Regions from separate parts of the Paenibacillus sp. VMFN-D1 genome, predicted to be linked through region 1. Evidence: a T-box and tRNA genes for the amino acid it is inferred to sense, from the RefSeq annotation. Region 1 holds a T-box; the other holds one or more tRNA genes.
The links. A T-box is a leader RNA that pairs with one kind of tRNA and senses whether it is charged. The one in region 1 lies ahead of C7820_RS30500 (valine--tRNA ligase), so its partner is inferred to be a tRNA-Val.

Region 1 (11,360 bases):
TACGCCTGACCTGACTTGCCTGGGCAAGGTGATCGGCGGCGGACTGCCTGTCGGCGCATACGGCGGCAAACGCGAAATTATGGAGAAAGTGGCACCGTCCGGTCCGATTTACCAAGCGGGCACGCTGAGCGGAAATCCGCTGGCCATGGCGGCTGGATATACGACGCTGAAGCTCCTGACGCCTGCCGTATATGACCAGCTGGAAGAGCGCGCAGCCCGTCTGGAGGCCGGTTTTGTGAACAATGCCAAAGAGCTTGGCATTCCGGTGACGATTAACCGCGTCGGTTCCATGGTATGTCCTTTCTTCACAGAAGGGCCTGTCGTGAATTACGATACGGCGAAGACGAGCGACATTCCGCGCTTCACCAAATATTTCGGCAATCTGATTGAGGAAGGCGTGAGCGTGGCTCCTTCCCAATTTGAGGGGATGTTTGTATCGGCTGCCCACAGCATCGAAGACATCGATGCGACGATCGAAGCCAATTACAACGCCCTTAAGCAGCTGTGAGCCTGAACCACTGGCTCCGGCGCGGGGAATGGCTGGAGCTGGCTCCGGGCAAAAAAATCGCATCGGCCGAAGACCGCGAAGCGGCGGCCGCGGCGTGGCTGCTGAACGAGGCAGGCATGCCGGAGAAGCTGCTTGGACAGCTTAAGGCGTCAAAAGGCATCGAGTGGAAAGGGGACCGGCTTCGGCTGGCCCTTTTTGCTGCCCGCAAGGCGGGGATCGAGCCGATCTGGATGGATCTCACCGTGCTGTACGAGGACGACTTCTGCCTGGTCGTTCACAAGCCTGCCGGGATGAAGGTTCACCCGGATGGACACTCCGACGAAATCACGTTGGATCATGCCGTGGCCGCCCATTATCAGATGCAGGGGGAAGAGATTGCGGTCAGGCATATTCATCGGCTCGACCAGCATACCACCGGGCCCGTGCTGTATGCCAAAAATGACTGGGCGCAGCTTGTGCTGGACAAGGAGATGAGCGGCAAGCGGATTTCGCGGATTTACGCCGCCTTTGTCGAGGGGCGGATCCCTGCGGATCTGAAGGTCATCGACCTGCCCATCGGCAAGGACCGCCATCACAAGCAGCGCAGACGCGTGTCTCCGGGAGGGCAATCTGCGGTGACCCGGATTCTCCATGCAGAAGCCGGGAATCAAGCCAGCCTCGTCTACTTGGAGCTGGAAACCGGACGGACGCATCAGATCCGCGTTCATCTCAGTCATGTCGGCCACCCGCTGCTGGGCGATGCCCTGTATGGCGGAAGCATATCCGCCATCGGCAGGCAGGCGCTGCACGGGGAGCGTCTCTCTTTCGCCCATCCGCTCACACGCGAGCAGATTGAGGTGGGTGATCCGTGGCCCGAGGATATGGAGCGTCTCAAAGCCCTTGTGAGAGCGTAAACCTAAGTATCATATGAAAACTGGCATGCTCCTCTTTTTAAAGCATATAAATAGAACGAGTAACGATTTTGGCTCGTGCTGTGGGGATGGCCCACGGTTAGAAATATGCCGAAAAGGAGGACGTTATTTGTGTTTGACCAGTCCTACGGTTTACGCTTTGACATTTACGAACGCATTCATTTAAACGAAGACGTGGCGGGAATCGAAGAACTCGAGGAAATCGAGCTGCTTCCGCATATTCAAGTGATCAGCCAGGACGAACAAGCCAGTCTGCGCGGGCATCTGCTCCTGTCGGGGCTGTACAGAAGCGAAGGTGAGGAAGAAGGGACGCAGCGGCTGGAGCATTTCATTCCAGTGGAGATTACGGTTCCCTTGAACCGGGTAACCTCGCTGGATGACATTGCGGTGGAAATCGAAAATTTCGACGTCGACCTGCTGTCCAAACGAAGCCTGAATATTACGGGCGTTCTCTCTCTGCGCGGCATCGAGACTCAGGCCGCGGATTCACCCGCCTGGAAAGCGGACGAATTCACGGTAGTTCATGCACCGGATGAGGACCTTCCGGAGGAAGCGGCTATCTTCGCGCAAGAGCGGGAGGAAGAACCGGCTTCAGCAGAACCGGAACAGCGCGAATTCACGCCGCCGGACGACCCTGCGCCTGTCTGGACCGCACCGGCTCCGTCCTTTACGCCGCCTCAGTCCCAAATTCAGGCGGAGCAGCCGGAACAGGTTCCGATCGAAGCCGCGGAAGCCGATGACTCGGATGAAGCACGGGAAGCGGCAGCCTGGGAAGCCATATGGCAAGCGGCTGATGTTCCTCCGTCCGAGCCGGAGGAAGCCGCTGTGCCTCAGGCGTCCGATTCCCGCGAAACTGCGCCGTCTACCGCATGGGAATTTGCCCGCGAACCTGAGCGGGAAGCGGCAGCGCCTCCGCCGCAGGTGGCCGGATTATCCGCTTTACATACGGACAAGGAACCATCAGACCGGACAGCGGAGCCCCAGTACCCGAACAAGTGGCATTTTGAGCATGAAGAGGAGTCGGAGCTGCTGCATCCGGAAGCGACGGCGGTTCAGGTGGATGAAGAGCAGGAAGAAGACATCTATTTGAACGCGGCGGGTAAAGATCCGTTCAGCGAGCCTACGTTCCCGTTTGGAGCTTTCCAGGATAAAGCTCAGCAGGAAGAACCGCCTGAAGACCGGGAAATGCGGATTGCGCTCGGAAGCAAGAAGGAACCCGAGTCCGGCGAGAAGGAAGCGATCGGCTTTTCCTCGATCTTGTCCTCAAGCCGTTCGATCAAGGAGCTTGAGTACCAGCAGGCACAGGAGGAGCAGCAGGCTGCGGATGCCGTCGCCAGCGCGGGTGCTGCAGAAGCCGATGATATCAAGTGGAAGAACCTGTTCCTCGGCAGTATCTCCGAGCAGACTCCGTTCCGTAAGGTCCGGCTGTGCATCGTTCAGCGGGAGGAGACGCTCGAGACGATCGCCGACCGTTATCAGCTGACGCCGCGGGAGCTTGTGTTGTACAACCGGCTGGCGGACCAGACCGTTCAGGAAGGTCAAATTCTGTATATCCCGTAACGTTTTTGAGGCAATCAGAGGAGCCTGGCGCTTTGCGGCGCAAGGCTCTTTTTTTGTTCCCGGGATGAGGTCTGCCTGAACACGGGAAAATGGTCCTGCACTTTGGGCCAAGGGAAGTTGACTATCGACATGAAGCGCGTTATTATGGAGTATATGTTTTGCAGAAAAACATCAACGAACGTCAGGTACAGATGACATTCCGTATTTGGCGGAAGTTTTTCTTGCGATATGAAACGCTTCAGCTTCACTGAAAATGAATCCATTTTACCATCTTCACAAAAACGATGAACGGGAAGAGTAGGCGGTATTGCCCTTCAGAGAGCGGAATTGCAGCGCTGGAAGATTCCGCAGGATGCAGCTGTCCGAAGTCGCCCGGAAGTTGTCGGTTTGAGCACTTGCGTCCGAAGGCGCGGGAGGTAGAGCCGGCCGGCTGCAGCCGTTATCTGTACGAAGTGTTGCGAAGGCATGCGTGGTTGTGCTTGCTGTCGCAAAACAAAGGTGGTACCGCGAAAGAACAGCCTTTCGTCCTTTGAGGACGAAAGGTTTTTTGTATTTTTGGCAAAGCTGATCTTGTGATGGAGGATGAACAATATGACAGACCAGGAAAACCAAGCAACAACCGGGATGCCGACGACGTATGACCCGAAATCGGCCGAGAAGAAATGGTACAAATACTGGATCGACGGCCAGTATTTCAAAGCCGGGCAGAAGCCCGGGGCGGAGCCGTATACGATCGTGATTCCGCCGCCAAACGTAACGGGGATGCTCCATATCGGGCACGCCCTCGACTTTACCCTGCAGGATATTCTGATTCGCACGAAGCGGATGCAGGGGTACGACGCCTTGTGGCTTCCGGGCTCGGACCATGCGGGCATCGCGACGCAGACCAAGGTGGAGCAGAAGCTGCGTGAGCAGAATATTAGCCGCCACGATCTGGGACGCGAGAAGTTCCTCGAGAAAGTGTGGGAATGGAAGGACCAATACGCGGAAACGATTCATGAACAGTGGGCCAAAATGGGCTTTTCGCTGGATTACTCCAGAGAGCGGTTTACGCTTGACGAAGGTCTGTCGAAGGCGGTTCGCGAAGTTTTCGTGAAACTCTATGAAAAAGGGCTGATCTACCGCGGCAAAAAGATCATCAACTGGGATCCGGCCGCCAGAACCGCCTTGTCCGATATTGAGGTTGAATATAAAGAAGTCAACGGCCATCTGTATCATTTGCAGTATCCGCTGAAGGACGGAAGCGGCCACATTACGGTAGCAACCACACGTCCTGAGACGATGCTTGGCGATACGGCGGTAGCGGTTCATCCGAAAGACGAGCGCTACAAGGACATGATCGGCAAGATGCTCGTGCTCCCGATTGTCGGACGCGAGATTCCGATTATCGCCGACGAGTACGTGGAACGTGAATTCGGCAGCGGCGCCGTAAAAATTACCCCGGCACACGATCCGAACGATTTTGAGGTGGGATTGCGCCACGATCTGCCGCAAATCATCGTGATGGACGAGACCGGCACGATGAATGACCAGGCCGCGAAGTACGAAGGCATGGACCGGGCCGATTGCCGCAAGCAGATCGTTCAGGATTTGAAGGACCTCGGCGTGCTGATCAAAATCGAAGACCATGTGCACCAGGTAGGGCACAGCGAGCGCACAGGCGCCGTAGTCGAGCCTTACCTGTCGACGCAGTGGTTCGTTAAAATGCAGCCGCTCGCGGAAAGAGCCATCGAGGCGCAAAAGGCGGGCAATGGGGTACGCTTTGTTCCGGAGCGTTTCGAGAAAACATACCTGAACTGGATCGAAAACGTCCGGGATTGGTGTATTTCCCGTCAGCTGTGGTGGGGACACCGGATTCCGGCTTGGTACTGCGAATCCTGCGGCGAGATCCACGTAGCCCATGAGGATGTAACCCAATGCTCCAAATGCGGAAGCACCGAGCTTACACAGGACAACGACGTTCTGGACACCTGGTTCAGTTCGGCGCTGTGGCCGTTCTCTACCCTCGGCTGGCCGGAGCAGACGGCGGATCTGGAGCGTTATTATCCGACGAACGTGCTCGTTACGGGCTATGACATCATCTATTTCTGGGTAGCCCGGATGATCTTTACCGCGCTGGAATTTACGGGCGAAATTCCGTTCAAGGACGTGCTGATGCACGGTCTGGTCCGGGATTCCGAAGGACGGAAAATGTCCAAGTCGCTCGGCAACGGCGTCGACCCTCTCGACGTCATCGAACGGTACGGCGCAGATGCGATGCGCTACATGATCTCCACGAGCAGCACGCCGGGGCAGGATCTGCGCTTCCGCTGGGAACGCGTGGAGCAGGCGCGCAACTTTGCCAATAAAATCTGGAACGCTTCCCGATTCGCTCTGATGAATCTGGAAGGATTCACATATGACGACATTGACATAAGCGGAGAGCTCAGCACGGCGGACCGCTGGATTCTCCACCGCCTGAACGAAACTTCCCGTGACATTACGCGTCTAATAGATGCCTACGAATTTGGTGAAACGGGCCGGCTCCTGTATAACTTCATTTGGGATGACCTCTGTGACTGGTACATTGAGTTTGCCAAACTCTCTTTGTACGGAGACAATGTGAGCGCCAAGAAAACGACGCAGTCGGTGCTTAGCTATGTGCTGGACCGCACGCTGCGGATGATTCATCCGTTTATGCCGTTCATCTCCGAAGAAATTTGGCAGCATCTGCCTCACGAAGGGGAAACGATCACGCTTGCGGCATGGCCGGAGTATGATCCAGCCTTCGAGGATGCCGAAGCTGCAGCCGAGATGTCGCTGCTGATGGATGCCATCCGTGCCGTTCGCAACATCCGCGCAGAGGTTAATGTTCCGATGAGCAAGAAGATCGAGCTGATGCTGAAGGCGGGCGACGAGCAAGTGCTGCAGATCGTGAACCGGAACGAAGTATACGTTCAGCGCTTCTGCAACACCTCGAGCTTTACGGCAGGTCTGGACCTGACGACGCCGGACAAGGCGATGACCGCCGTGATTACCGGTGCCGAGCTGTACCTGCCGCTTGCCGGTCTGATCGACATTGACCAGGAGATTGCGCGGCTGGAGAAAGAGCTGCAGCATCTGAACAGCGAAGTGCAGCGGGTGGAGAAAAAGCTGGCCAATGAAGGCTTTGTGGCTAAAGCGCCGGCAAAAGTCATTGAAGAGGAGAAGGCCAAGATGGCCGACTATTCCGATAAACGCAGCAAAGTCATCGCACGGATCGAAGAGCTGAGAGGCTGATCACGACGCAGCAGAAAACTTAACTAAAATTCAGAAGGTGAATGGTATGGGGGATCAATTGGAAGCCGGACGGGAGGCTTCTCTGCGCACATATGAAGAGGCGGCGAATTGGATTAACGGTCTGATTCCGTTTGGGATCAGACCGGGGATGCAGCGGATCGAAACGTTAATGGAGAAGTTCGGGAACCCGCACCGGAGGCTGAAATTCATTCATGTCGCCGGTACGAACGGGAAAGGGTCGACATGCGCTTACCTGACCCGTGTACTTCTGCAAAGCGGTTATTCGGTAGGCACGTATACTTCGCCGTATATCACCAAATTCACGAACCGCTTTCAGTACAACGGGGAAGACATACCGGAGGAGGTGCTGCTCTCCTTGGCGAACCGCCTGTACCCTGCGGTGCAGGAGATTGCGGCCACGGAGCTCGGATCGCCGACGATGTTCGAAGTGTCCACGGCTCTGGCGATTCTGTATTATGCCGAGGAATGCTACCCTGACGTGGTTGTATGGGAGACCGGGCTCGGGGGAAGGCTGGATGTAACGAACATCGTTCACCCCATCGTCTCCGTCATCACCAATGTCGGGATGGACCACACCGATATTCTTGGCGATACGCTTGTGGAAATCGCCACGGAAAAGGCCGGCATTATCAAACCAGGCGTTCCGGTGGTCAGCTGCGTGAACCAGCCGGAAGTCATTGAGGTGCTGAAGCAAAAAGCCGAAGAGTGCCGCACGACGCTGTATTTGGCGGGAGAGCAGTTCACCTACGAATATACCGGTCTGGACGGTTCCTTGCAGACGTTCCATTTCAAAGGTCCTTTCCGCGAGCTGGATCTGAGCATCGGAATGAAGGGCGAGCACCAGATTGCCAATGCCGCCGGCGCGATGATGGCGCTGGAAGTGCTGCGGCAGTACATGGCTTTTGTCATGGACGATGAGGATCTGCTGAAGGGGTTCCGGGATACGAAGTGGGCCGGCCGGCTCGAAGAAGTGGGCGATTCTCCGCGGATTGTTCTGGACGGGGCGCATAATCCGGAGGGGCTGGAGAGCCTCAGCAAGAGCCTGCAAAGGCATTATCACTTTAAACAGTTAAATTTGATGATGGGAATGCTGTCAAATAAGCATCATGAGTCCTCATTGAAGCATATACTTCCAATAGTGGATACGCTTATCCTGACCGAGCCGGATTTCCGAAAAAAAATGGACGCTGATGCTTTGCTGGACATTGTGGAGCGGCTGAAGCATTCTCACGGCAAACCAGGTTTGCAGATCATCGTAGAACCGGATTGGAAACACGCGCTAGACATACTTAAGTCACGGACAGAACCGGGGGATTTGGCAGTGGTGTCCGGCACGCTGTATTTGATTTCTGATGTGCGGGCAGCCCTGCTGGGTCAGACCGATTCTGAAAAAGGTTGGTGAAAATCTGTTGAATTCTGAACATGTTCATTTTATCGGTATTGGTGGCTACGGGATGAGCGCCATCGCACGGGTTATGCTGGAAATGGGATACACGGTCACGGGTTCGGACGTGGCTGCCCAGGAATTAACGGAAAAACTGGCTGCCAAGGGAGCCAAAATTTATATAGGCCATACGGCCGAGCAGGTTCACGGTGCGGATTTGGTCGTCTATTCGACGGCACTTCCCAAAGACAACGTGGAACGAAGAGAGGCGGAGCATCTGAACATTCCGATCCTTCACCGCTCGCAAATGCTGGCCAGATTGCTGAATGAGCGCAAGGGCATCGCCGTTGCGGGAGCACACGGCAAGACGACTACGTCGTCCATGATTGCACTCGCCATGGAGGAATGCGGCGCAGATCCGACGTTTATTATCGGCGGGGAAATTATGAACGTCGGCACGAACGCCAAAGCCGGCAAAGGGGACTACGTGGTGGCTGAGGCGGATGAGAGCGACGGCTCCTTTTTGCAGTATCATCCGTGGCTCGGCATCGTGACGAACATTGAAGCGGATCATCTTGAAAACTACGACGGCGATTTCGAGAAGCTGAAGAGCGCTTATGTGCAGTTTTTGAGCCAGATCAAGGAAGACGGCACGGCTGTCGTCTGCGCTGATGACGCGAATATCCGCGCGATCCTTCCTTCGATCCGCTGCAATGTGGCCACCTACGGGATCGATTCCGATGCGGAATATACCGCCGAGGATCTGGTCCTGGGCGACCGTCACGTATCCTTCACGATGAAGCATAACGGACAGACGCTGGGAACCGTCGAGCTTTCGGTTCCGGGACGCCACAACGTCTATAACGCCATGGCCACGGTGATCGCCTGCCTGAAGGCCGGGATTCCGTTCGAATCCATCGCTGCGGGCGTTTCGAAGTTCCACGGCGCCAAACGCCGTTTCCAGGTGCTCGGTGAGAAGAACGATATTCTGATCATCGACGATTACGCGCATCACCCGACGGAGATCGAAGCTACCATCAGCGCCGCCAAGGCTACGGGCAAAAAGATTATCGCCGTGTTCCAGCCGCAGCGCTACACACGGACCTTCTTCCTGCTCGATGCATTCAGCCGGGCTTTCGGCGGAGCCGATGAAGTGATCATTACCGACATTTATTCGCCAGCCGGCGAGAAGCAAATCGAGGGCGTGAGCTCTTCAAAGCTGGTTGATTTGATCGTCAAAAACAGCAATGCGGGCGCCCGTTATTTGCCGACGAAGGAAGATGTCCTGAACGATCTGAAGCCGCGGCTTCAGCCAGGGGTGCTTGTCCTGACCATGGGGGCAGGCGACATTTGGAAAGTCGGGGCTGAAATCGCCAAGACAATGTAAGGAATGCCTCTGCCGGATGGATGGGCACGGGGTGCATATGATCATGACTGAAGAAACCGTAATTCCCTGATTCTGAAGGGGGATTACGGTTTTTTTGCTCTTGTCATTTTCGTGGGACAATCAAACATAACTTCTGGAAATCTATCATATATACATAGTAGATACGGACAAGGGTGAGGTGTTTGGGTGTGAATAAGGCGAGAATGACGTTCCGGTTTGATGAAGAACAAGGGCGCCAGCTTGAAGATAAGAAGGACCGCGGGCAATTGAGTGTTGCGGGATCCGCTGCACAGAACCCTGCATGGGCGGATGATCGTAATTCCGGTAGCAACCGCCGCGATGTTGAAACAAAGCGTACCCCGATATCGGCTGTGCCTGCGTCGATGCAGGGATGGAGTGATCCGTTCAACAGGGAGGACAGCTGGGAGCGTCTGGAGGAGAGGATGGGTTACGGAATCCAGGAGCGGGCAGACGATACTCCTGAGCATGATTCCGTTGCGGACGGGCCAGATCATCGCTATCCGGACAGCTCAGAAGACTGGGACCTGGATCGTGCCAATAATAGGTACACGGTCAGGGAGGGCTATGATGCCTACGATAACATCGAGAACAGACCCGATGAAGCGGGGCCCGGGCCCATCATCGAGGAGTATTCCTACCGGCCTCACCGGCCTGGATCGATATGGAAAGTCGTCGGAACGGTAACTGGAGCCATCGTCACCGGGGCGTTGTTCGGTTTGGTGGTCCTTTCCTTTTTCAAGGACGGATCTGCGGGGATGGACCCGGGAGGCAGCACAGGAAACCCGAGTGCTGTAAGCACCTCTGCGCAGTCCGGTGAGGATCAAGCTTCCGTCCCGGTGGTCGCCGTCGAGGTGGGTCCTCAAACCTACTACATGCTGCAGTATGGCGTCTTCAGCACCGCCGACCGGGTTCAGCAGGCGAAGGATGAGCTGGAGCAGTACGGCATTGCCGCAGGGAACGACCCGGATGAGGAAAACCGGGTGTATGCGGGTCTGTCCACAGACCGCGAACAGGCCAAGCTGCTCAGCAATCAGCTGAAGGCGGAAGGGGTTGATCTGTATGTGCGGGAGGTGGATCTCCCGGCCGCAACTTCCCTGCATTTTAACGGAGACGCTGAGGCTGTTAACCAATATTTTCAGGTGAGCGCGGACCTGGTTGCGCTGCTGAGCCAGACCTCGGCGAGCCTCCTGGGCAAGGATCTTCCGGGGAAAATCGGTACCGAGGATATGAACCGTTTGACCGATCTGCACCGGCAGTGGACGGAGGCGGCGAAGCCGTTCCAGGCCGGCCTGGGCGCGGACCAGCAGGAGATGGGCAAGCAGCTGGAGCAGGCGATGAACAGCTCGATTTCGTCCGTCGAGGAATACAACAAAAATACGGCGAAGGGGCATTTATGGGAAATCCAGTCCAGGATGATGGAATTCATCATGCTGCAGAAGCAGCTTGTCGCTTCCCTGGAAAAAGCATAAAACACAAAGATCCGGCGTGGAAATGGAAATACTTCCCCATGCCGGATTTGTGTTTGTATTGACGTCCAAATAACCGTATAATAATGTGGGTGTCAAATTATGGCGAGGGAAGAGAAGAATGAAGAAGAATGTTGGAATATTACTGCTGTTTCTGCTGCTTGGCTGGCTGGCGGGAGCATGGATAGCCAAAGCGCTGGAGCCTGTACAAGCTCTTTCTTTTCTGACCGCATCCACGATGATCAAATGGTCACCGCAAGCTAATTTGGACATTATCAGTTACGACATTACCATTCAAATGAAACTAAGCCTGCTGAGTTTGATCGGCATCATTGTCTCCGTGTGGCTGTATCGCAGGCTTTAACTACCGGACAAAGGAGATCCTTTCATTGAAATCAAACCATTCACGCCGCATTATTCTGGCATCAACTTCACCGAGAAGGCAGGAGCTGATCGCTTCTCTACATATTCCGTTTGAGATCCGTCCCAGTCACGCTGAAGAACATACACCCGAAGATTGGACACCGCAGCAGGTCGTGGAAGGACTGGCCTTACGCAAAGCGGAAGCCGTTCATGCCTCGCTTCATGATGATAAGGAGGATGCCGTGATCGTCGGCAGTGATACGGTTGTTGTGCTGGACAATCAGGTGCTGGGCAAGCCGGTCGACAAGCAGGATGCGGTTCGCATGCTGACATCGCTGCAAGGCCGGACCCACGAGGTATATACGGGAGTCGCCGTCATCGATGTCATGAACGGCAAGACGATGGTGCGCCATCGTGTGACGTCGGTGACGATGAAGCCGCTCACCGGGCGCCAGGTAGAGGCTTACGCTATGAGCGGAGA
Region 2 (11,360 bases), on a different contig from region 1:
TTTTCAGGAACTCCGTTATAAGCTGGCCAAGGAATACAAGCTTCACAAAGTGTACCCGCCGAAAGAGGACCTCTTTAAAGCGCTCAAGCTGACTTCATATGAGGATACCAAAGTGGTCATTTTGGGACAGGATCCTTATCATGGACCCGGACAGGCCCACGGCCTTAGCTTTTCGGTCAAACCCGGCGTGCGGATTCCGCCTTCCCTCGTGAACATTTACAAAGAGCTGCACAGCGATCTGGGCGTGCCGATTCCAAACCATGGAACGCTGGTGCATTGGGCCGAGCAAGGGGTGCTGCTGCTCAATACGGTGCTGACCGTCCGGGATGGCGAGGCAAATTCGCATAAAGGATTAGGATGGGAGCGATTTACCGATGCTGTCATTGAGAAGCTGAATGAGCGGGATAAGCCGGTCGTGTTCATTCTATGGGGAAGCCATGCCCAGAAAAAAGGAGCTTTTATCGATCGGAAAAAGCATCTGGTGATCCTGTCGGTTCACCCGAGTCCGCTGTCGGTGCACCGCGGTTTTTTTGGAAGCAGGCCGTTTTCCAAAGCCAACGCGTTTTTAGCAGCCCATGGAATCAAGCCTGTCGATTGGGCGATTCCTGACCGGTAACTCATTTTCATGCGAAAGGAGGCGAAAGGGCCATGAAGAACTGGATCGGCAGGCGGGTTACTATCCTATGCAACGACAAGCTGCATTCCCGGGTCAAGGGGACGCTTCGCAAGTGGGATGAACATAACGAATGGCTCGTGCTCGGGCCGCACGACCTGAAGCTGCCGTTTGGCGAGGTTTGTACGATCCGGCTTCTTCCCGAAGGTAAAAATGCCCCTGACGCCGCGCCTCATTCGGTCGGATATATCATGAAGGACAAACGGCAGTTCGATAACGCCGTGTTGTTCGGGTCTGAGGTCATGATCTGGCGGAAGGACCGTCTGGAAGCATACAGGGCCACCCTGAGCTCGCATAATGCGGAGACGGTGACCCTGTCGGACGGCCGGACTTTCCGGAAAGCGGATTGCACTTGCGTTGTCCGGTCATTGCGTGGCATGCTGTGAGACATTAGTCTTGCGGCATGCTTTTTTTTCCTCACTCTTTCATGTCATCGACCTTTTCCGCCAAAAACAGCCCATACCCCCGGACGATAATGATCTTGGCGATCATATAGACGGGAATGGCCAAAATGACGCCGACGATCCCGGATACGTCTCCGCCGATCAGCAGCAGGACGATGGCCGTCATCGGATGAATGTCCAGCTGCTTGCCGTAAATAATCGGCGTCAGCAGATTATCCTGGATCTGCTGGGAGATGATGATCACGACGAGCGACCATACGGCAACGGAAGGCGAATCGATAAAACCGATGATAACGACCGGAATGGCAGCGATGATCGCACCTACATACGGAATCAGGTTCAGGACGATCGAGATCAGCGCGAGCAGGAGAGAGTACGGAAGCCCGATAATGAGGAAGCCGATGTACATCAGCACGCCTAGAATGAGATTCAGCACGACCCTGCCGACGATAAAGTTGCTGAGCGCCGTATCGATTTCCCGCAGCGCTTCTTTCCCTTCCTTCCGGTATTTCCGCGGAAGGATATGCAAAATTTTAGGGGGAAGCTTGCTGCTTTCTTTCAGCATGTAATACAGCACGATCGGAACGGTAGCAATAATGACCACGACGTTGGATACGACGGATATAAAATTGGAGATCGAATCTGTAACGGCCATAATCAGACCGTTGAGATATTCACTCACGCGGGCATAAATTTCCGACTCGCTTGGCAACGCTTTGGCGAAAAAGCTGTTTTTCTGAAGAGCCTCAAACTGCTTCTGCAAATCTTCCACGAAATAAGGCGCGTTTTCGGCAAAAGTGATCACCTGCTCGCGCAGCGTTGGCCATACCAGCACCGAAAACAGGGCGATCAGACCAACGAACATGAGGTAGATCGACAAAATCGAAAGCGATCTTTTCCAGTGGTGCTTTTCCAGGTAATTCACGATGGGCCTCAGCAAATAATACATGAAACCGGCCAGCATCACTGGGACCAGCAGCAGCTTGAACAGCAGCACGATCGGATTGAAAATAAACTTTACTTTGGCACCCAAATAAATAATTAAAAGGGCCGCGATGATACCCAGACATGTACGAAAATATTTGCTCTGCAGCAATCAAATCCCCCCAGCCTTCATGGACCAGCCTATGTAACGGTCTGTTTCCTCTTTTACAACCCATTAACCAAATGTCATAAGGATGATTCAGGGAGCTCCTGCCATCGCTTCTGGATGGGGTAACCGTTTGAGGCAATCCGGGTATTCGTACAGTCAAACCGCAGGTGAACTACATAATATAGGTTGACCCCATGAAAAAGGAGGTTCAAACCTATGAGCGGAGTCGTAGGCGGCGTTGGTTATCCAGGCGGAGTTTTCAAATCGACGGGAGCGATCTTGGTCCTTTTCATCCTCTTGGTCATTATTCTGAGTTCGTGTTTTTATTAAGTCGGAACACAGGAGCATCCTGGCGGATCATCTTGCCGGGATGTTTTTTTATGCCCGCGTTAGTTTACCTAATTACATAAAGTCATTTAACCTGGGAGGGATTGAGGATGAACCAACTCGTGATCGCATTGTTCCGGACGAGACAGGATACGGCGCTGGCGGTCAGTGCGCTTTGGGAGCGTCATTTTGACAAAAAGGACGTGTCGCTGCTTGCCCTTGACAAGAGACAGTTATCTATCGTATGCCGGGATACCGGCTTGAAAGAACCCGTGTCCAGGCATGGTACCAGCGGGTTGTTCGGCGAAATCCGGGATTTAACTTCCAGCCTGACGCTGCGGGATCAAGTCACCTGGGCATCGGGACCGGCAGCGGCCAAACTTGGGGGGGCGGAAGTCGGCGGGAAGAGCGACGGGCTGATTGTCAGTCTGGTGGGGATTGGCGTCCCCGAAGGGGATGCAGAAAACTATGAGAAGCTGCTGATTCAGGGGCATTTTATGGTCATTGTGGAATGCAGTAAGGAGCGAAGCATCGAGGCGCAGCATGTTCTTGAGGCCCATCGGTGCGTCGAGACGAGAAAAGAAAAGCGTGTATCGACATAAAAAAAAGGCGATCGAGTACCGATCCCCTTCCGGTCAATAAATGATTCTCCGGCTTAAGTTAACGGCCGTTCCGTATTTTTTGCTGAGGATCTTGGCCTCTTCGGTGACGTAGGCGAGGATATGCTGCAGCCGCTGGGTGGCCGGCCGGATGGTTTCTTTGACTTCTCCGTGGACGATGACGTCAAACACGATCATGAACGAATACCTCCTTATATGCGGGATAAATCCATGATAAAATACAACCATCAGAGAGGAATCAATTTGGATGGAGCGGTTTGTAAACTCTACGGTTTATACTCGCATTACATAAGACGGGTACGATAAGTTGGTAAGGTTTGCGAGAATACCAGTCGGGAGGTTGAGAGAAGTTGGATTCGATTATTAATTTTGCCCACCGGGGCGCATCTGCGGTATGTCCGGAAAATACGATGGCCGCTTTTGCCCGCAGTTTGGAGCTTGGTGCCACAGGGATTGAAACCGATGTTCAGTTAACCCGGGACGGCCGGCTTGTCCTGATTCACGACGAAACGTTGTCCCGGACGACAAACGGGAGCGGGTGGGTCAAAGACCATGATCTGGAAGAGTTGAGGAAGCTGGACGCCGGCAGCTGGTTCCATCCCGATTTTGCGGAGGAGCGCCTTCCGCTGCTGGAAGAGCTGCTGGAGCTGGTTCAGGGCACCGGGACCGTCGTCAACATCGAGTTGAAAAATACGAAGGTACCTTATGCAGGGCTTGAGGAAAAGGTCATCGACATGGTAAGAAGCTATAACCTGAGCGAGCGGATCGTCATCTCAAGCTTCAATCACTATTCCCTGCGGCTCTGCAAGCAGCTCGCGCCTGAAATCCGCACCGGCATTTTGTACATGGAGGGACTGTATGAGCCGTGGGAGTATGCCCGCAGCGTTGAAGCTGACGCCCTGCACGCTTACCATTTTGCGGTGCTGCCTGAATTTGTGGCGGGAGCAAAGGCGGCCGGTAAGGTATACCACCCATGGACGGTCAACGAAGAAGAAGAGATGCAGCGTCTTATCGACGCAGGGGCAGCGGGGATCATCACCGACTACCCCGATAAGCTGGCAGCGCTGCTGAGCGCTTCGGTGCGCTCCTGAACAACGATAACCCGATGCCACGGCGGCATCGGGTTATGTTGTGCCCGTAAACGTCTACAGAACAGTGAGGGAACGCGTCACCCTTGATGATCCGCTGAATCCCCGTTCGACGGATGTTTACCTTTCTTCAATTCCCGCGCCCCTTCTTCCAGCACGTCTTCAATCATGTCCGTGGATGAGGGCGTTTCATGATCGGGATCCGGAATGGGGTCGACCCCGGGGAAACGATCCTCTTCATTCGGTTTATTCATCGCCACACGTCCTTCCAATAGAATCGTTGGTACTTCCATAGTGTGTTCCTTATATGTAAGGATAAACCGTTCCACGCGCCGATGAACCACATTTTCCTGCACCTTACGAGCCAAAAGGTTAATCGTTATATAAAAAATAAAGCCGCCCAGGCAGGGCAGCGAATATTAACGAATATGAATGAGGCGTGACAGATGGCCGACTTCATCCAGCGGAATCCACATGGAGCCATACACCGTCCGCATCTTTAAAGTTCCCGGATCATCGGATTTCTCAGGGATGCCGGTGATGGATTCACCATCCAAATTTTGAACGAATAATTGATGGCCGCGGCGGATTGCCATTTCAATTTCCTTTTCCATGAGACTATTCTCCCGTATCCACATACTGGTAAGACTTTTGTATCAATAACTATCTTTATCATAAGATAATTTTCGTCTGTTGGATAGAGAACGGATGTTTGATTGGTGGGGATATGGACCTAAAATATGAATTTAATTTGAACAGTTGTGCTGAAAAATAAAAAAACCCTCCGTCTGGAGGGGCAGAAAAGAATGCCGAGCAGTTAAATCCGGATGTCTAGACGGTTTCCCAAATGGGGTGCGGCGCTGCTATCCAGCATTTTGACCAGGGATTGACCGTCCTGCGAGGCTTGATCCTTAGCGATTTTAAGCACCTGGATGCTCACATTTTGAGCCAGCCGGGACTGGCTCATGGCCATCGATAAAGCAGGGATATCCATCATAAGCCTCCTCTATGTAAAATGGGTAACATCTATGTTATCGGATTTTCGGTGTGATTTATAAAATAGATGCCGCCCGGGAACCAAGTTCCCGGGCGTGCGATCAGGGAGGTGTCATGCTGATTTCATCCGAAAAATCCGGAATTAATACATGTCTCCACCGAAGTGATCGCGACAGTGGCATCTTTTATGGTGGCGTTTTTTGAAGTGGTGGTGCTGTTTGTGAATCTTATGGCAGGAAACATGCTTTTCTTTGTGAACCTTTTTGATTACAGGTTCCCAGTCCACTTTGACGAATATCGTTTTCTTGATTTCTTTTTTGAGGACGACTGGTTTTGGTTTGCGGACATGGCAGCGATGGCCGTGATCATGTTCGTGGAAAAAGAATTTACCCATTTGGTTACCCCACCTTTGTTGGAAAATGTGAAACCTGAGATATCGTATGTAACGGTTTCCTTCGCAAACACGGCGGAGGTCCAGGTGGGAACAAAATAGATGATTATCTTAACGGGACAGGGCCAAAACGTCTGCAGTTAAGTGTGAAAATAACAAAAAACCCTTGAAGCCTTAAGCTTCAAGGGTTTCTATAGATGATCTGCAGTGGGCTCGAACCACTGACCCCCACCCTGTCAAGATGGTGCTCTCCCAGCTGAGCTAGCAGATCGTATAAGTCAGATACATTTAATATAATAACAGCGCCGAAGTTAGCTGTCAATCATTTTATTTGGCTCACGGTGAATGGCATGTACAATTTGTTTGCCGCTCATGATTAGAAGCTATCCAAACGGGCGAAAACTAAAGTATATTTCGAAACAGAAGGAGTGGCAAGGTATGCTGAACAAAGGCGGGCTGCTCGCGGCAGGGCTGTGCCTGCTGCTTGCCGGATGCTCCCCCGCGGGTGAGTTTTCGGATGCGCAGGAGCCGATCAAGCCCGGTTCAACTATGGCCGACTCACCGATTATGCTGGACGTTTACGGCAAATCGGTCAGCGAGGATGTGTATTCCAAGGGCCCTATTACGCCGCCCTGATTCCTCGTGACAAGACATAGGGCCCGTGCTCCGACTGCACCGGCCCTTGTTAATTTTAGATATAAGAAAGTATTTGCATCGGAGATTCGCTTTCCTTATATCGCAAGAAAAACTTCCGAAAAACGCGGTCTATCTTCCGTGAGTGTTCGTCGATAAACGTTGCTCCTATTCCTCATCCCATTTGCGTGAATACCCTTTTTGGATGACATAAATGAATGAATAGATTAAGATGGCTGATAAAATGACGATCAGCGCAATAGTCATGCCCATAACGATCCATGGTCTCCCTTCCATAGAGCTCTCATGAGTCAACTATACAGGAAAATCATTTTTTTGTATAATGATTCAGCCGTGTTTTTTATATTGATTGCATGAAAGAGAGGGTAACCGATGCCTGCAGAAATAGTATACGTGACGACCCCCGAGCAGCTGGAACATGCGCTGGACATCCGCCAGGAGGTGTTCGTCAAGGAACAAAACGTGCCTGCCGACCTGGAGATCGACGAATACGATGTGATCAGCGAAAATGTTCATCATATCCTCCTTCAGGACAAGGATCAGTATGTGGCCACCGGCCGGATCATTTATTATAACAGCGATACCGCCAAGATGCAGCGAATCGCGGTTCGCCGCGAGTTCCGCACCCACGGGTTCGGCCGCATTTTGCTGATGGCGATGGAAGAGCGGGCGAGGGAACTGGGGCTGGCCTATTCCATCCTGGATGCTCAATGCCAAGCTGAACAGTTTTATGCAAAACAAGGCTATGAGGTCATTTCCAAGGAGCCGTTCGATGACGCGGGCATTCCGCATGTCCGTATGAAGAAAACACTGTAGGCTTCATTTCTTCGCATAAATCCATGTTCTCAGGGAACGATATCCATATGTCACCTTGATATATCATGACAACTTAAGGAGTGGATATCGATGGGAAACCCGGGAAGAGAACAATTTATCGCAGTACAGAAGAACGGTGACGGCGACTTGACGGCCTTTCAAACGTCGTCGGGCCGGGTGCTCGATTACGAGCAGGCGCTGCAGGAAGTAAAAGCGGGCGCCATTGCCGGAGTAAACGTCTTTAAAGGCCGTGACGGCGAGATGTACATCCGCGGGGACGCCGACGGCGATCCGTCGAATAATCTCGATAACCTGCCTACTTTTGAATAAAAGACGAGCGTCATGCTTCCAAAAATAACAGCCGGCTGCAGAGAAGGTTCATCTTTCTGCAGCCGGCTGTGTTTTTTCACCCGTAATCCACATCGACCTGCAAGGGTTACAGCGTATATACGTGCCCTTGCTCAAGGAAGGTCATTTCTCCGGTTTTTCCTACAAACTCGTCTTTATTATCCGCATAATGCATCAATCGGATCATACGCTGAACCGGCTCCGGCAGCGATAGCAGCTCACTGAGCGTCGTATGCACCTCGCCCGGTCCTTCCAGCTGGACCTCGTGCAGGATCGTATCACAGCCGCGTTCCCGTACGAGCTTGTCCAGCAGCCCGGGGTCGAAGGTCATGTCCGCGCTGTAGAAGATCCGGCCGTTAATATAGAGGGAAAAGCTGTCTTTGCCCGGAATGTGACGGTTCGGGATAAGCTCCAGCTCGATTTGCTCCGACAGGCGGCAGGGAACCCCCGGCTGAAGCGTATGTACGTCGAAGGCGTCCTCGAGGCAGGTGATCTCGCCAGGTTGGGACAGACCGCCCTTCAGCGTGTGCTCCCACAGCACATCACGCAAAGCTTCCGCGATATAAAGCTTCATTTTGCGACGATACGCATATTTCATCTGGAAGGCAAGCTCCTCCAGACCGCCGACATGATCGCCATGAATATGGGTGATCATCACGGCATCCAAGTCATTAAACGTTTTGCCCAGTTGGTGAAGGGCGAGGGGTGCCGTAATTCCGCAATCGATCAGCAAAGTGAACGACCCGTCCCCGAGCATGGCATTATTGTTGAAATACTTTTTGGCAAAAGCGCTGCCTGTCCCCAGCATCTGAAGCTGCAAGCTCATCGGTTGATCCTCCTGTGAATGAGCGGCATGCCGAGCATGCCGTTCGTATTTTTTTCTTTCATTATACACCACAGTTCCCAATTTCCATCTCCCCCCATAATATGCTGTAAACGCGCGAAATGGGGTTTTGTCATGGCGAAGGGAAAAAGCAAAAAACCGGCACAAGCCAAAGGGGAAAAGGTCATCCGAGGCATGAGGCTCGTGACCTCCGACGTATGCGAGGCCTGTAAAACGCCTTGTGCCCGGGGAATGGCGTACGCGGCACGGATGAGAGTTCCGGGTGCGGTCGGCAAAGGGGTGCCCTGTATTTTAACCAAGAAGTAAGGAGAGAAATGAGGAACTGAACCAAAAATTTGGAGCTATAGTCCCACAAGGTGGGGCTTTTTTTGTGTTTCTGGAATAAAATCCCTTCACTTTTGAGAAAAAATGTGAGTTTTGTCCGTATGTACAGCGCAACTTGCGTTTGTACTTTTCGTATATACATACAACATCACGATGGAAATGGAGGGAAATGAACAAGATGAATTGGAAGAAAGTTATGGTATGCGTATTCGCCTTTTCCCTGATGGGGGGTTCTGTGTTTGCGGATTCGATCACCCAGAAAGTCAGGGTGTGGATGAACGGCAAGGAAATCCAGGACGGCGGTTATATCATCGACGGTAAAACCTATGTCCCGATCCGGGAGTTTGACGGGGTCGTAAAGTTTAATTCAGACACGAACAAGGTTGAATTCATTAAGCCTAACGTACATATATTTCTGTTTAATGGAGATACCGTCTTCGGTAACGTCAATAAAGGGAAGCTCAAATTTAACGTATTTTGCCAGGTGGACAGCTTATCGGACGATGTGGCTAGCGTAAAGGTGGCTATTACGGATCCTTCGGGAAAGGTCAAGGACATCCAGTCTCAGGACGTGAGCGGCAGCCAGAAGGATAATTTCTGGTTCCGGACTTACGATTTTACGTATGATTTCAGCAGCGCGGGCAAATATAAAGTGGGGTTCTACATTAAGGCCACCAAGACCAGCGACTACGTCCTCGTATCGCAAAAAGTAATCACTGCGCTGAACTGACAACCCCCGAGGAGGATAAATTGACCAGATCATGCGGACGTGATACGATACGGTGGTATGATCCATTCCAACCATAAGTGAGGTTTTTGTTAAAATGAGCGATCACAAGCATGAACACGGCGAAGCCTGCAATCATGATCATGACCATGATCACGAGCATGAGGAATTTGTTCTGACGCTGACAGATGAGAACGGCAAAGACGTGGAAATGGTTCTTGTCGAAACATTCGATGTAGGCGAGAACGTTTATGCACTGCTGCTGGAACGTGAGAATCCTGAAGCGGACGGCATCATCCTTCGCGTCGAGGAAGAGGACGAGGAAATGATGCTTTACAATATTGAAGACGAAGAAGAATGGAACAAGGTGGAAGCCGCTTATAACGAGCTGGTTGCCCAGTTGGACCAGGAGTAATCCTTTTCGCCACAAGCCCTACACCAAGAAACCCCCGAACCGCAGCGAAAGCGGGACCGGGGGTTTCTTTTTTGGTGCAGGCGGCAAACAGCCGCGCGTATTAAAAAATCGGATCGGTTTCCACAATGACCTTGACGTTTTGAATATACCGGTCTTCCGGTCCTTTTACCGGGAGTCCGACGTCCACATGGTCGACGATGTAGTCGATATTGTCTTGGGAGATGACCTCTCCCGGAAGAAGGATCGGAATGCCCGGCGGATACACATAAATGAACTCGGCAATGATGCGTCCGGCCGATTCCTTGAACGGAATGACTTCCGTATCCCCGTAGAAGGCGTCCCTTGGGATGAGGGACAGCTGCGGAATTTCCGGAATTTTAACAACCAGCTCGTTGGCTGTGTTTACATTATAGTAGGTCTGTGCCAGCTCGCGGAGCGCATTCACCAGGATGGAGATGGTCTCCTCGTTATCCCCTGGCGTAATCAGGCACAGGATGTTGTACATGTCGCTCAGCTCGACTTCGATATTATACTTTTCGCGAAGCCAGTTTTCGGTCTCATAACCGGTGATGCCCAGGTGGCGGACATGGATGGTCAGCTTGGTCGGATCATAATCGTAAGTCGCTTCCCCGCCGAGAATTTCCTTGCCGAAGCAGTAGAGACCTTCAATTTCATTGATTTGCTTGCGGGCGGACTGCGCCATGTCGATGGCACTTTGGGCCATGGCATATCCGTTCAGCGCCAGGTTCCGTCTGGAGGTATCCAGCGAGGCGAGCAAAATGTAGGAAGTCGACGTCGTGGTCAGCATACTGATGATCGTCTGCACGCGCTGCGGATTGACATAGCCGTTCTTCGTGTTCAGATTCAGCACGGAGCTCTGCGTCATGGAGCCGCCCAGCTTATGCACGCTCGTCGCGGCCATATCCGCTCCGGCATCCATAGCGGACATCGGCAGTTCCGGATGGAAATGGGTCAGCACGCCGTGGGCTTCGTCCACGAGGACGGGCACATGCCGGCTGTGGGCGAGGTCCACGATCTCCTTCAGATTGGCGGAGACGCCGAAGTACGTCGGATTAATGACGAGAACCGCCTTGGCGTCCGGATGACGATCCAGGGCCCGCTGCACGGAGCGGACGGTAATGCCGTGGTCGATCCCTAAATTTTCGTCGCGGGCCGGCGATACGAAGACGGGCTTGGCCCCGGAGAAAATAATCGCGGACATGACCGACTTATGGACATTCCGGGGAACGATGATTTTGTCGCCAGGAGAGCACATCGTCAGAATCATGGTCATAATCGCGCCGCTGGTTCCCTGTACGCTGAAGTACGTGTAATCGGCGCCGAAAGCGTCAGCAGCAAGAATCTGGGCTTCCTCGATGACACCGGTCGGCTGGTGGAGGTCGTCCAGCGGGGCAATATTGATCAGATCTATAGAGAGGGCGTTATCGCCGATAAATTCTCTGAATTCGGTATCGGTCCCCATTCCCTTCTTGTGGCCGGGAATATGGAACTGAACGGGATTTTTTGCCGCGTGCTGTGTGAGTGCTGTAAATAAAGGGGTACGGCTATGGTCCATGTATGCTGTCACAACCTTTCATCTGTTAAAATTACAAAGCTCAGTATAGCAAATCGGGGGGCGA

Region 2: it has a tRNA-Val gene. The T-box ahead of C7820_RS30500 (valine--tRNA ligase) is inferred to sense a tRNA for this amino acid. The anticodon was not compared.

Annotation. Positions count from the first base shown of each region.
Region 1 covers NZ_QRDU01000006.1:402,559-413,918, forward strand. The annotation lists gene hemL (glutamate-1-semialdehyde 2,1-aminomutase) at 1-508, shown strand, start outside; gene C7820_RS30485 (RluA family pseudouridine synthase) at 505-1,401, shown strand; gene C7820_RS30490 (LysM peptidoglycan-binding domain-containing protein) at 1,531-2,979, shown strand; T-box leader at 3,255-3,512, shown strand; gene C7820_RS30500 (valine--tRNA ligase) at 3,571-6,237, shown strand; gene C7820_RS30505 (bifunctional folylpolyglutamate synthase/dihydrofolate synthase) at 6,284-7,660, shown strand; gene murC (UDP-N-acetylmuramate--L-alanine ligase) at 7,665-9,029, shown strand; gene C7820_RS30515 (SPOR domain-containing protein) at 9,218-10,519, shown strand; gene C7820_RS30520 (DUF4321 domain-containing protein) at 10,638-10,880, shown strand; gene C7820_RS30525 (Maf family protein) at 10,906-11,360, shown strand, end outside.
Region 2 covers NZ_QRDU01000001.1:365,882-377,241, forward strand. The annotation lists gene C7820_RS01685 (uracil-DNA glycosylase) at 1-616, shown strand, start outside; gene C7820_RS01690 (hypothetical protein) at 649-1,059, shown strand; gene C7820_RS01695 (AI-2E family transporter) at 1,091-2,173, opposite strand; gene C7820_RS33750 (sporulation protein YjcZ) at 2,387-2,500, shown strand; gene C7820_RS01705 (hypothetical protein) at 2,608-3,099, shown strand; gene C7820_RS01710 (mechanosensitive ion channel protein MscL) at 3,133-3,294, opposite strand; gene C7820_RS01715 (glycerophosphodiester phosphodiesterase) at 3,468-4,208, shown strand; gene C7820_RS33380 (hypothetical protein) at 4,286-4,459, opposite strand; gene C7820_RS01720 (hypothetical protein) at 4,625-4,819, opposite strand; gene C7820_RS01725 (YjfB family protein) at 5,023-5,199, opposite strand; gene C7820_RS01730 (hypothetical protein) at 5,377-5,694, shown strand; tRNA gene C7820_RS01735 (tRNA-Val) at 5,791-5,863, opposite strand; gene C7820_RS01740 (hypothetical protein) at 6,031-6,228, shown strand; gene C7820_RS01745 (GNAT family N-acetyltransferase) at 6,619-7,062, shown strand; gene C7820_RS01750 (DUF3892 domain-containing protein) at 7,153-7,392, shown strand; gene C7820_RS01755 (MBL fold metallo-hydrolase) at 7,499-8,236, opposite strand; gene C7820_RS01760 (hypothetical protein) at 8,369-8,560, shown strand; gene C7820_RS01765 (copper amine oxidase) at 8,757-9,308, shown strand; gene C7820_RS01770 (DUF1292 domain-containing protein) at 9,403-9,720, shown strand; gene C7820_RS01775 (aminotransferase class I/II-fold pyridoxal phosphate-dependent enzyme) at 9,821-11,296, opposite strand.